Regions from separate parts of the Exiguobacterium sp. MMG028 genome, predicted to be linked through region 4. Evidence: predicted binding sites of a transcription regulator. Region 4 holds the regulator's gene; each other region holds the start of a gene.
What was found. Region 4 encodes Rex, which represses fermentation and respiration genes when NADH is low (regulators of the CRP and FNR family bind a similar motif). Its sites were predicted from a motif close to TTGTGAAATATTTCACAA; they were not measured.
Positions count from the first base shown of each region.

Region 1: the regulator Rex is predicted to act here: its motif matches at 1,681-1,698, upstream of pflB (formate C-acetyltransferase).
Region 2: the regulator Rex is predicted to act here: its motif matches at 1,237-1,254, upstream of adhE (bifunctional acetaldehyde-CoA/alcohol dehydrogenase).
Region 3: the regulator Rex is predicted to act here: its motif matches at 1,726-1,743, upstream of PJK55_RS03975 (formate/nitrite transporter family protein).

Region 1 is NZ_JAQJIN010000004.1:71,681-74,858, reverse strand. It holds gene PJK55_RS12645 (DEAD/DEAH box helicase) at 1-948, opposite strand, end outside; gene PJK55_RS12640 (hypothetical protein) at 1,002-1,424, opposite strand; gene pflB (formate C-acetyltransferase) at 1,786-3,178, shown strand, end outside.
Region 2 is NZ_JAQJIN010000001.1:702,267-705,444, forward strand. It holds gene adhE (bifunctional acetaldehyde-CoA/alcohol dehydrogenase) at 1-1,093, opposite strand, end outside; gene PJK55_RS03770 (MarR family winged helix-turn-helix transcriptional regulator) at 1,483-1,929, shown strand; gene PJK55_RS03775 (YebC/PmpR family DNA-binding transcriptional regulator) at 2,010-2,723, shown strand; gene PJK55_RS03780 (Na+/H+ antiporter family protein) at 2,867-3,178, shown strand, end outside.
Region 3 is NZ_JAQJIN010000001.1:747,006-750,183, reverse strand. It holds gene mutL (DNA mismatch repair endonuclease MutL) at 1-772, shown strand, start outside; gene PJK55_RS03980 (50S ribosomal protein L25/general stress protein Ctc) at 938-1,591, shown strand; gene PJK55_RS03975 (formate/nitrite transporter family protein) at 1,804-2,634, shown strand; gene PJK55_RS03970 (anaerobic ribonucleoside triphosphate reductase) at 2,826-3,178, shown strand, end outside.
Region 4 is NZ_JAQJIN010000005.1:87,984-91,161, reverse strand. It holds gene PJK55_RS13785 (ABC-F family ATP-binding cassette domain-containing protein) at 1-1,013, opposite strand, end outside; gene PJK55_RS13780 (redox-sensing transcriptional repressor Rex) at 1,164-1,820, shown strand; gene tatA (twin-arginine translocase TatA/TatE family subunit) at 1,820-2,038, shown strand; gene tatC (twin-arginine translocase subunit TatC) at 2,042-2,830, shown strand; gene PJK55_RS13765 (hypothetical protein) at 2,962-3,178, shown strand, end outside.

The sequences.
Region 1 (3,178 bases), on a different contig from region 4:
GAAGTCATCGATGGATTCCGGTAAGTCGAAATGGACGACATGTGTCACATCTTCGATATCGAGACCGCGCGCCGCGAGACCTGTCGTGATGAGGAGCGGGTATTCGCCTTTACGGAATTCACGGAGTGTCTCGACGCGTTCGCGTTTTCCTTTCAAGCTGTCAAGCATGCGATAGTTCACTTTCAACTTCTGAAGCTCTCCACGAAGTGGTGGTAAGAACGAGCGGTTATTGATGAACGCGAGTGCTTTCACGCCATCGACGTGCGAAAGACGGCGTAAGAGTTCTGGTTTGTACCGACGCGTCGTCAACATATAGCCGTATGTCACTTGATCGCTGACAGCACGCTCGATTTTGATGTGTGCTGGTTCGTCCATGAATGGTGCCGACCATTCTTTAAGTGAATCGGTGAGTGTTGCCGAGACGAGCGCAAGCTGACGTTCGTGCGAAGTATGCTTGATGATACGTTCCGCTGCCTCTGTCAAACCGCTGTCGATGATTTGATCGGCTTCGTCTAAAATGACGGTATGCGTCTCATGGAGTTTCAGTTTTTTCTTGTCGATCAATTCAACGAGACGTCCCGGTGTCCCGACAATCAAATGAGGCTTTTTCTTGATTCGGTCGATTTGGCGTTTCAATTCGACGCCACCGATGAATGAACCGATACGGACATCACCTTTTTCAGTGAAGCGCTGTGCGACTTGTTGAATCTGCATGACAAGTTCACGAGTCGGGGCGACGATGACGACTTGGATCCGTTCGTTCGATGGGTCAATCTTTTCAATCGCTGGAAGCAGGTAGGCGAGCGTTTTACCCGTCCCGGTCGGTGCTTCGATTGTCACATCTTTTCCATCTAATAGTAGGGGGAACGCTTCTTTTTGGACCGGCATCGGCTCGTTAAAGCCCATCCGTTCCCACGTTTCGTTAATAAAAGGTTTTGTAAAATTCATAATAGGTCTCCTTATCTTTAGGCAAAAACAAAGGAAGCGAAAGCGCTCCCTCATCAAATATAGCGAACATGCTCCTGACCATCTTCCATTGAAGAACGTAACGTCTGTGTGAACGTCTGACCGTCTTCGATGAGTTTGATGTGGGCGTCTGCACCTTCTGCTGTCAATTCAACTTTCTCAATCGTGAATCCTTGGTAGACGCGATACTGTAACTCGGACGTCATTTGCTCGAACGGTTTCAGTTCCGGATGTACCGTGATGACATGGATTGGACGCGACAAAAGTACGGCAAGTAACTGGTCGCGGTAATCGATAAAATCTTCATTCTCGATGTCATCGTCAAAGCGAATCCAAAACCCTCCGTCTTCAAATTCTGTGATAAATCCGTCACGCTTTTCACCAGCTTCGTCAACTTTCAGTGAGATGCGATCGCCGACTTGAAAGGCGTGGCTTGTTGTTAATGGTTCATACGTCATGAGTAGAACCCCTTCCTCTTATGCAATGTTCTGCCTTCATTGTGTCTGATACGACACAAAAATTCAAGTTCTAACCGAATGATGTGAGATTTATCACCCTAAAAACTGTATAGTTCGTCACAGAACAATCAAATTAGTACAGATGATCGTTTAACCCTATTCAAATGGGAATCAGCTGTTTCAAAATAGATAAACTAGTAGATGTAACAGTTTGTGAAACGCTTTCAAAAACGGCTGTTTCATCACGTTCATAAGATTGTTACAAGTTTCACAAGAATGTAAAACATATTGTTCACGTTTTCACGTACACTCACAGTATAGATAACACGCAGTTACTTTCGAGAATGAGGAGTGAATCAACATGGCAACTGAAATCAAATCCGCATGGTCAGGTTTTGTGCCTGGTCAGTGGACGAATGAAGTAAATGTCAGTGAGTTTATCCGTTTGAACCGTCATGAATACACAGGGAACGATACGTTCTTGGCAGGTCCGACAGAAGCGACAAACGTTCTTTGGAACCGTGTGATGGAACTGACAAAAGAAGAGCGTGAGCGCGGCGGCGTTTGGGACGTCGATCAACACACACCGTCGACAATCGTGTCGCATGGACCAGGTTACTTAAACAAAGAGTTAGAAAAAGTCGTTGGCGTTCAGACGGATGAGCCGTTCAAACGTTCGATTCACCCGAATGGCGGTATTCGCATGGTCGATGCCGCACTCGAATCATATGGTTTCGAACCAGATGAAGAAATTACAAAAATTTACTCAGAGATTCGTAAAACACATAACCAAGGTGTCTTTGATGCCTATACGCCGGAAATGCGGGCAGCTCGTAAATCAGGAATCATCACAGGTCTTCCCGATGCTTACGGTCGTGGACGCATCATCGGTGACTATCGTCGCGTCGCCCTCTACGGAATTGACTTCTTGATGGCAGAACGCAAAAAAGATTTGGCGAAACGCGGTGGGTTCTTATCCGAGTCGGATATTCGCGATCGCGAAGAACTGAATGAACAACTTCGTGCCCTTCAAGAACTTAAACAACTCGGGGACGCTTATGGATTTGACCTCGGTCGTCCTGCGGAAAACACGCAAGAAGCGTATCAATGGGTGTACTTGGCATACCTTGCTGCGATTAAAGAACAAAACGGTGCTGCGATGTCACTTGGACGCGTCTCAACATTCCTTGATGTGTACGCTGAACGTGACCTTGAAGCTGGTCGTTTAACAGAGTCAGACGTTCAGGAAATCGTCGATCACTTCATTATGAAGCTTCGAATCGTCAAATTCTTACGGACACCGGACTATAACGAATTGTTCTCAGGTGACCCGACTTGGGTAACGGAGTCAATCGGTGGGATGAGTGAAGATGGTCGCTCGAACGTCACGAAGAGCTCGTTCCGATTCTTGCATTCACTCACGAACCTCGGTCCTGCTCCAGAGCCGAACTTGACGGTTCTCTGGTCGACGAAGCTTCCAGAAGACTTCAAACAATACTGTGCGAAAATGTCGATTGAAACTTCAGCGATTCAATATGAGAACGATGACTTGATGATGCCGCAATTCGGTGACGACTACGGGATCGCATGTTGTGTGTCACCGATGAAGATCGGGAAACAGATGCAGTTCTTTGGTGCGCGCGCCAACATGGCGAAGGCCCTTCTTTATAGCATGAACGGTGGACGAGATGAGAAGAGTGGCGCTCAAATCGCTCCGTCTTGGGAAATGAATACAGAAGATGTGCTCACGTACG
Region 2 (3,178 bases), on a different contig from region 4:
TCGCGAATCCTTCTTCACGTGACTGTACTTTATAAGCACCGAGAACCGGGCTCAACTTCTCATGAGAAAGAAGTTCAGTTGCGCCGACCGTTTCAAGTTCAGCAATCAAGATTTTCGTGTCAGCCGGTACGTTGAGACCTGCTTTTTCAGCGATCCACGCTGCTGGCTTCCCGACGATTTCTGGGTTGACCGCACATGTGTCCGTACGAATGACGAGTGTTTCGAGTTTCGCTTTTTCTTCAGGTGAACAGAAGTAGCAACCGAGTGCCGTCATTTCTGCCTTCACTTCTTCGTAAACTTCTTGGTCGACGATGATTGCTTGTTCAGACGCACAAATCATACCGTTGTCGAACGTTTTGGAGAGGATGACGTCTGAGATGGCACGTTTCACTTTCGCAGTCTTATCGATGTAAGCCGGTACGTTACCAGGTCCGACACCGAGTGCTGGTTTACCAGTCGAGTAAGCCGATTTGACCATTGCTGCCCCACCAGTCGCAAGAACCATCGCCACACCTGGGTGGTTCATGAGTGCTTTTGTTGCATCGAGCGACGGGACTTCAACCCATTGAATCAAGTTTTCAGGAGCACCTGCTGCTACCGCTGCGTCACGAAGGACACGTGCCGCTTCACTTGAACACTGTTGAGCGGATGGATGGAACGCGAAGATGATTGGGTTACGTGTCTTGATGGCGATGATCGCTTTGAACATCGTTGTCGATGTTGGGTTTGTGACCGGTGTGACCCCAGCGACGACACCGACTGGTTCTGCGATGTATGTGATTCCGTTTTGAACGTCGTCTTCAAGAACGCCAACTGTTTTTTCTCCACGGAGTGAGTTGTAAATATATTCTGTCGCGAAGATATTTTTGATCATCTTGTCTTCAAAGACACCGCGGCCAGTTTCTGTATGTGCTAATTTCGCAAGTGCGACGTGTTGCTCAAGACCAGCGAGCGCCATCGCTTGTACGATTTCATCGATTTTCTCTTGGTCGAACGTCATCAACGTATCGAGTGCGGCGTGTGCACCCTCTACGAGCGTATCCACCATTTGTTCTGCTGTAGTTTCCACTTTTGCTTTCTCTTTGACTGCCATGTTGGGTTCCTCCTCATAATTGAGAGCTTTTAATGAACATATTGACTTGATGGAAGACACAATGTGATGACTGCTTTCAAGAGATTGTGCTTCCCTTCACATTCATAGAATACAATGTTTTTCAGAGTTTGTGGGTGACAACAATGTGAACTCTTTCACAATATTTTTTTGTCATTTGTTGATAGCCCTTGATTTTTAACTGTGTCCTCAGTAAAATCGAATACGTTTTCATGAAAACAATTAAATAATTTAATGTAAACGCTTACATTAATTGTGTCGGTTCTATTTCTTCTAAGATGTATCAATCATCACATCAACCCGTTTTTAGGTTCAACTGCACCTAACTCGTGTATAATGAAAATAGAACCTAACTAGGAAGTGAATCTACTATGCCGAAACAAGATGCTGCGGACCAGTTCGTCAAACTGATCCCTTTAATTCGTCGTAAACTGCTACGTCGATCTGATTTCCCACAAATTCCGAACTTGAACTTCTCTCATTTCCATCTGTTGATGTTGATTGAGGACGAGGGGGCTGTCACAAATGGACGAATTAGTGAAACACTCTCCATCGCGCCGCCCAATGTTACCCCGCTCATCACGAAACTGTTAAATGAAGGATATATTACACGCGTACCGGATGAACGGGACCGCCGTGTCATTTGGAACCAGTTGACAGAGAAAGGTGAGCGTATTTTACTCGAACGGAGAGACTCGTTCCGGAGGCTTTTTGAGGAGCGTCTCGCCTTTTTAAACGAGGATGAAACCGACCGCCTCATTGACAGTTTGAAGACGCTCACCGAGATTGTTGAGAAGATGGATAAGGGCGACGAGTAAAACTTTTCTCGTCAATTCACGCAACTTCTTATATAATCTGTAATGAATCTACGTACAAATGGAAAGAGAGATGACATGTAATGGGTCGTAAATGGAACAACATTAAAGAGAAGAAGGCGTCAAAAGACGCGAACACGAGTCGCGTCTATGCGAAGTTCGGTCGCGAGATTTATGTGGCCGCCCGTCAAGGGGAACCTGATCCTGAGTTGAACCAGTCATTAAAATTCGTTGTGGAGCGTGCGAAGACGTATAACGTGCCCCGTGCGATTATCGATCGCGCCATCGATAAAGCAAAAGGTGGCGACGAGGAAAACTTCGATGAGCTTCGCTATGAAGGATTCGGACCGAACGGTGCGATGGTCATCGTCGATACGTTGACGAATAACGTGAACCGTACAGCATCTGAAGTACGTGCCGCTTTCGGTAAAAACGGAGGAAACATGGGTGTCAGCGGTTCGGTCGCCTACATGTTTGATGCGACAGCCGTCATCGGTGTCAATCAAATGTCGGCAGACGATGTCCTTGAACTCATGATGGAACACGACCTTGACGTTCGTGATGTCATCGAAGAAGATGAGACGGTCATCGTCTATGCTGAGCCAGAAGCGTTCCATGCCGTTCAGACTGCATTCAAGTCTGCCGGGATTGAAGAGTTTGCCGTCGCCGAGCTGACGATGCTTCCACAAAACGAGGTGTCGCTCGATGACGATTCGAAAGAACAGTTTGAAAAATTAATCGATGTGCTCGAAGACTTGGAAGATGTTCGCCAAGTGTATCACAACGTCGATCTGTAACACGTAAGCGATAACTTTCACGAGTTATCGCTTTTTTTCATAATCAATTTGACAAGGATCACATCATATGTTAAATTTCAAAAAGTCTTTATCATATTAAAGTGATACCAAGAGAAAGAAATTGTGAAAGGTGTTGGATCAATATGAACGCAGTACTCCTTGCAGTCATCGTCTTATTTGCACTCGCCATCAGTCGTGTGCACATTGTATTGTCCTTAATATTAGCTGCGCTTGTCGGTGGGCTTGTTGGAGGGCTCGGGTTTAACGATACGTTGACCGCCTTCAGCGACGGTCTCGGCGGCGGAGCGAGCATCGCCCTTAGCTATGCGCTCCTTGGTGCATTCGCCGTCGGATTGTCGAAGACGGGTCTACCGGACGTCTTAGCTGAAAAGTTAATTGCGATGTCAGGTCGTGACGTTTCAGGAAAGCGCGTAATGTACGTTAAAGCGTTCTTG
Region 3 (3,178 bases), on a different contig from region 4:
GAAACTCGACTTTTCGATGGAACCGCAACCTAAACAAGTAGACACGGTCGAGTGGAATTATCCGATTCCTCGCGAACGAAAAGAGTCGATCACGTCTCCTTCCCAATGGAATCCGGCACCGCTCGTTCATGAACCAGAGCCAGAGATGCTCCAGGCAGAACAGGTTGAGGAACCCGTTCGTCAGTCCGAACGTCTTCCTGCGCTAGACGTCATCGGACAACTGCATTCGAGTTATATCATCTGTGGAGCGGAAGACGGGATGTACGTGATGGACCAACATGCTGCCCAGGAACGCATCAAGTATGAATTGTTTTATGAGCAGTTAGGACGTCCGGAAAAAGAGTATCAACTCCTGTTGATTCCGTTGACGTTAGAGTTTACACAGGAAGAGACGCTCGCCATCGAAGAAGTGCTCCCGCTTCTAGCGGAAGCTGGCATTACGTTAGAACCGTTTGGGGGAAACACGTTCCTCGTGCGCGAGATTCCGACATGGTATCCGCAACATGACTTAGAGGGTACAATTCGTGATCTAGTGGAGATGGCGATTCAACAACGCTCGATTGACATCGCGAAATATCGTGAGGAAGCATCAATCCTCATGGCGTGTAAACGGTCGATCAAAGCGAATCATCCACTCAATATGGACATGATGCGACAATTGATTGAAGATCTTAGTCGAACGACGTCTCCTTTCACTTGTCCGCACGGTCGTCCGATTCTCGTGAAGTGGAGCACGTACGAACTCGAGAAGTTGTTCAAACGCGTCATGTAATCGTCTTGTTACCTTGTTTTAATACGATGTAACGTTTATTTACGAGTCCTCATGGGAAAACTATACACATGTCACTCAACGCATCGAGGTTGAGAGGTGGCTTTTTCACTGCCTCACCCTCAAGATGTCGACATGAAATGTATATCCATGTAGGAGGAAAAGAAAATGACGAACAAACTTCAAGTATCAAAACGAGAATTACGCCCACGGTCACTACGCACGAAGTTGCGTAACGAAGGAAAAGCGTTAGGAGTTGTCTATGGTTACAAAGTAGACAGCACGCCAATCGTTTTTGACGAGATGGACCTTCGTAAAATTCTTCGAGACCACGGTGACAACGCCTTGATTGAACTACATTTCGATGGAAACAAGATTAACACGCTCGTGCACGGATCAGAAACAGATCCGTTCACAAACTTCTATCAACACGTCGAATTCATGGCTGTGAAGATGGATGAAGAGACAGAAGTCGAAGCGGATATCGCCCTCGTCGGCGACGCGAAAGGCGTCAAAGAAGGCGGATATCTCGCTCAGTCGCTCTATAAAGTGACGGTTTCTGCGACACCTGCCAACATCCCTGAACGCATCGAACTTGACGTGTCAGACCTCGAAATCGGTGACTCGGTGACGGTAGCGGATCTTCCAGAAGACAAATCGTACACGATTGTCTCTGAACCAGATATGCACATCGCCTCTGTGAATGAGCCGGTTGCTGAGGAAGAGGAAGAAACGACTGAATCAGAGGAAGGTTCTACTGAGGAAGAAGCTTCTGAAGGATCTTCTGAAGAAACAGAAGAATCGACTGAGGATAAAGAATAATTGTAGAAAAAGTGCTTCGAGAAATCGAAGCACTTTTTCTTTGTCACAAATCCGCCATATGTAAACGATTACGATGTGAACACTCTGTCAAATCCTTCTAGAGGTGATTGCCAACAGAGACTGTACAGTTTATATTGTTAATGATTTCACATATTAGAACTGATACTTTCCTATTTAACTATTCAGAAAGAAGGGTTTGTGACATGGCATCAATGGAAATCCATGCACTCGAATCATTACGGAAAAAAGCACAAGCTTCCTCGCAAATGATTCATTATCGTCCAATGGAATACTTTTTACGGGCAATGTTAGCCGGGATCTTTATCGGCTTTGCTTCAATCTTCACGCTGAAAGTCGTCAACGGTATGTATTTAGCGGAATCTCCGTTCACGACACTCATTGGGGGCTTCTCGTTCGGGATTGCGCTCGTCATGATCATCTATGGGGGAGCGGAGTTGTTCACGGGAAATACGATGTATTTCACGACATCGACACTTCGCGGCTATACAACGCTCAGCGACACGATGCTCGTCTGGTTGCTCTGCTTCGTCGGGAACGCACTTGGGGGAATCCTATTCGCGTTGCTACTTGCACCGACTGGCGTCATCCAAGAGCTCGGGATGAACAACTGGCTGTTCTCAGTCGTCGAGGGAAAAATGCATCACACGACGGTCGAAATTTTCTTCCGCGCCATCTTCTGTAACTGGATGGTCTGTCTCGCCATTTTCTTACCGAAACAAATGAAAAATGAATTCGCTCAAATCTTCTCGATGATTTTCCTTGTCGCCGTCTTCTTCGCTTCAGGATTCGACCATGTTATCGCCAACTTCGTCTTGTTCGCCTTGACGCTCGTCGTCCCACACCCTGAGACGATCAGTATGGCAGGTGCAATCCACAACTTGATTCCTGCGACGTTCGGTAACATTATCGGCGGCGCCCTCTTCATGGGAGCCATCTATACATGGCTCAACTCAAAAGGTCTCCGTGAGGCACAAGAATTAGAGGAAGAAGTTGAATTAAAAGTCGTCAAAGCTGCTAAATAAATGACGTTTGTCACAAATAACGTTGGGCCTTGTCTTACCGAAGACGAGGCTCTTTTTTGTCGTATGCTCACACGTAAACTGTCACAATATCGACTCGTGACCATTAAGAAAAATACGTGTCATAATCTATATATAGGATTTTAAAAACGTTTGTGAATGTTTTTAATCCATATATAGTGAGGTGATGGGTTTTGAAATTACTGCAGTTGTATGAGGATGTCTGCGTCTTACCAGACCAAGACTTGGTACAAGAAAATGCGAATGTGGACGGAAAGTCCCCACTTGGGAAACTAGCACGACTCTCTTCAGAAGTGTCGAAAGAATTGTCGCAGACATATTTGATGTCGGAGCGCTCAAAACAGGCCGTCACTGATAACTATTTATACGTGCACGACGCCGACTATTACATCACAGGATCGACGACATGTTGTCAAATACCACTCGGTCAATTATTAAAAGATGGATTCCATACGGGACATGGAACGATCCGGTCGCCAAAGGACATTCGCTCCGCCATGGCGCTCGCGTCCATCATCCTTCAAGC
Region 4 (3,178 bases):
ATGGCGAGGTTACTCGTGCTCAACACATCGTTCCCGCTTTGGCGTTTGATGGAGAACGAGAGGACAGCACTGCGTTCGTCACCGTCCGGCGCATCGAGTCGGTCGACTTTCTCGAGACGTTTCCGCACGCTTTGTGCCCGTTTCGTCGTCGTCGCCCGGGCGATGTTTCGCTGAATGAAGTCCTGCATCTTGGCAATCTCTTCTTGCTGCGACTCAAACTGCTTCTTCTCTTGTTCGTAGAGAGCGGCCTTCTGTTCGAGATACTTCGTGTAGTTCCCGACGAAGCGGCGGCTCCGATGACGCGACAACTCATAGACGACCGAGACGACGCGGTCGAGGAAGTATCGGTCGTGGGAGACGATGAGGACGGCACCTTTATAGCCGCTCAAGTACTTCTCAAGCCAGGCAAGCGTCTCGATGTCCAAATGGTTCGTCGGCTCGTCCAAGATGAGCAGGTCGGGACTTTGAAGGAGCATCTTCGCCAAGGCGAGACGCGTCCGTTGTCCCCCAGAGAGCGTATCGATTCGACGTTCGAAGTCGTCCGGATAGAAGCGCATCCCGTGAAGGACCGAGCGGATCGTCGCTTCATACTGGTAACCACCGCGCTCTTTGAACGTATGCTGTTCTTCATCGTAAGAGGAGAGGAGGCGTTCGTACGCAGCGGCGTCGTTTAGAATCCGTTCGGATCCCATGTCGGCCTCCATGCGACGGAGCGTCTTCTCTTGCTCGATCAAGTCCGTGAAGACGGTGAGCATCTCGTTCCAAATCGTCTCGTCGGATTCGAGCCCTGAGTCTTGGGCGAGATAGCCGATGGTGACGTCTTTTGGCTTCATGATGTCCCCGGAGTCATAGTTGTATTCACCGGCGATGACTTTCAAAAGCGTCGACTTCCCGGCCCCGTTTCGGCCGACGAGGGCGACGCGTTCGCCTTCTTGGATTTCGAGTTTGACGTTTTCTAAAATCGGCTCGACGCCGAAGGATTTGGATAAGTTATTGACTTGCAGTAGGATCAAGTGAAAAAACCCCTTTCTCTCTATTTAGTATACTGTATTTTTCAGCGATTTTAGGTATATTCGTTGAGTGGTCATGTGAATTCGTTTACAATCAAGGTGTATGAAATTCAGATTCGTTTGTAACGTGTCGTAAAAAGGAGGCTCTTTCCGTTGAGTCAAAACGAACCAAAGATTCCACAAGCGACAGCCAAACGGTTGCCACTATACTATCGATTTATTCAAAGCCTGCACGCGTCAGGTAAACAACGTGTCTCTTCAGCAGAACTGAGTGAGGCGGTCAAGGTCGATTCGGCTACGATTCGCCGTGATTTCTCGTACTTCGGTGCGCTCGGTAAAAAGGGATATGGCTATAACGTGCAGTATCTGTTAGACTTTTTCCGAAAGACACTGAATCAGGACGAGATTACGAATGTCGCCTTGGTCGGGGTCGGTCACCTTGGGACGGCATTCGTCAACTATAACTTCCTTAAAAACAATAACACACATATCGTCGTCGGGTTCGACGCAGACGAGACAAAAGTCGGCACGACGATGTCAGGCGTCCCAATTCATCACGTCGATGAGATGGAACAAATTATGAAGCAAAACAAGATTGACGTCGCCATTTTGACGGTACCTTCTGCCTATGCGCAGTCCGTCGCAGACGACTTGGTCCGTTTCGGTATCAAGGGCATCTTGAACTTCACACCGGCACGACTTACAGTACCGGACACGGTTCGCGTCCATCACATCGATTTGTCGATTGAGCTGCAGTCACTCATTTACTTTATGCAACACTATCCAACCGCTGAGGGGGTCCATCAATAATGGAATTACTAGCATCATCACTCGTCGTCGGGATTCCGGGTGGGGCGAGTCTATTCATCATCGCCATCATCGCGCTCATCATCTTCGGACCGAAGAAATTACCGGAGTTTGGTCGCGCGGCCGGACAAACGCTTCGTGAGTTCAAAAATGCAACGAACGGCATGATGAACGAGCACGACGAGAACGACAAGAAAGCTATCGAAAAGAAAGAGCAGTAAGCCATGAATCATCAACCTGATCAAGAGCGGGAACTCACCGATCACTTGACAGAGCTGCGGAGACGACTGATGCTATCTGCATTTGTCGTCTTTGCCTTCTTTTTGATGGCTTTGCCGAGTGTCAAATATGTACTCGCGTACTTGCAAGAAGATCTCGTCGAACGCGGGCTCGAACTGAACGCCTTTGGGGTCGCGGACCCGCTCATGATTTACTTGAACTTGGCGCTCATCATCGGCCTGATTGCGGCGAGCCCATTCCTACTGTATCAAGTGTGGGCGTTTGTCGCACCCGGTCTGCATCCGAATGAACGGAAAGGTACGCTTGCCTATATCCCAATCATCTTCGGATTGTTCTTGATCGGTCTTGCGTTCGCCTACTACTGGTTGTTCCCGCTCGTCCTCGATATCTCGACGGACCTCGGGCAAGACCTCGGACTCGAACAAATCATCGGGGCGAACAATTACTTCACGTTCTTGTTGCAACTGACGATCCCGTTCGGTCTATTGTTCCAATTGCCGGTCGTGACGATGTTCTTGACCCGGATTGGTGTCGTGACACCATACTTCTTATCGAAGATTCGTAAGTATGCGTACTTCGCGCTATTCGTAGTCGCGGCATTCATCACACCACCGGATTTGACGTCGCACCTCATGGTATCATTGCCACTCTTCTTCCTGTATGAAATCAGTTTATCGATTTCACGCGTCACCTACAAAGGGGTGCTGCGCCGAGAGAAAGAAGCGATGGTGCAAGAACAGATGGATTTAATGAAACAGATGAATGAGAAATAAGCATCGTTCCGTAAATGGGACGATGCTTTTTTTGTCGTTTCAAGCTGATGTCATACGACATGAGTGATTGAGATAATTTTCCATTTTATGTGTTACAATAAAATGAGTCGCACAGTGAAGGGGGAAGTACGATGATTCGAGAGTACAATGGAGAAGTCCTTGTATTGCTAGGCGCTCTGACAACCATCCTACTGCTTTTCTCATTTTTCGCTATCAAATCTCGATTGCGACGTCAATTCATCGTCTCGTCGTTGCTACTTGTGACTGGCTATATCTTATTTCTTGTCGGAATGACAATTGTACGTGGTTGGGATGCACTCGGTTGGCTTGCACTAGGGTTGATCTTGT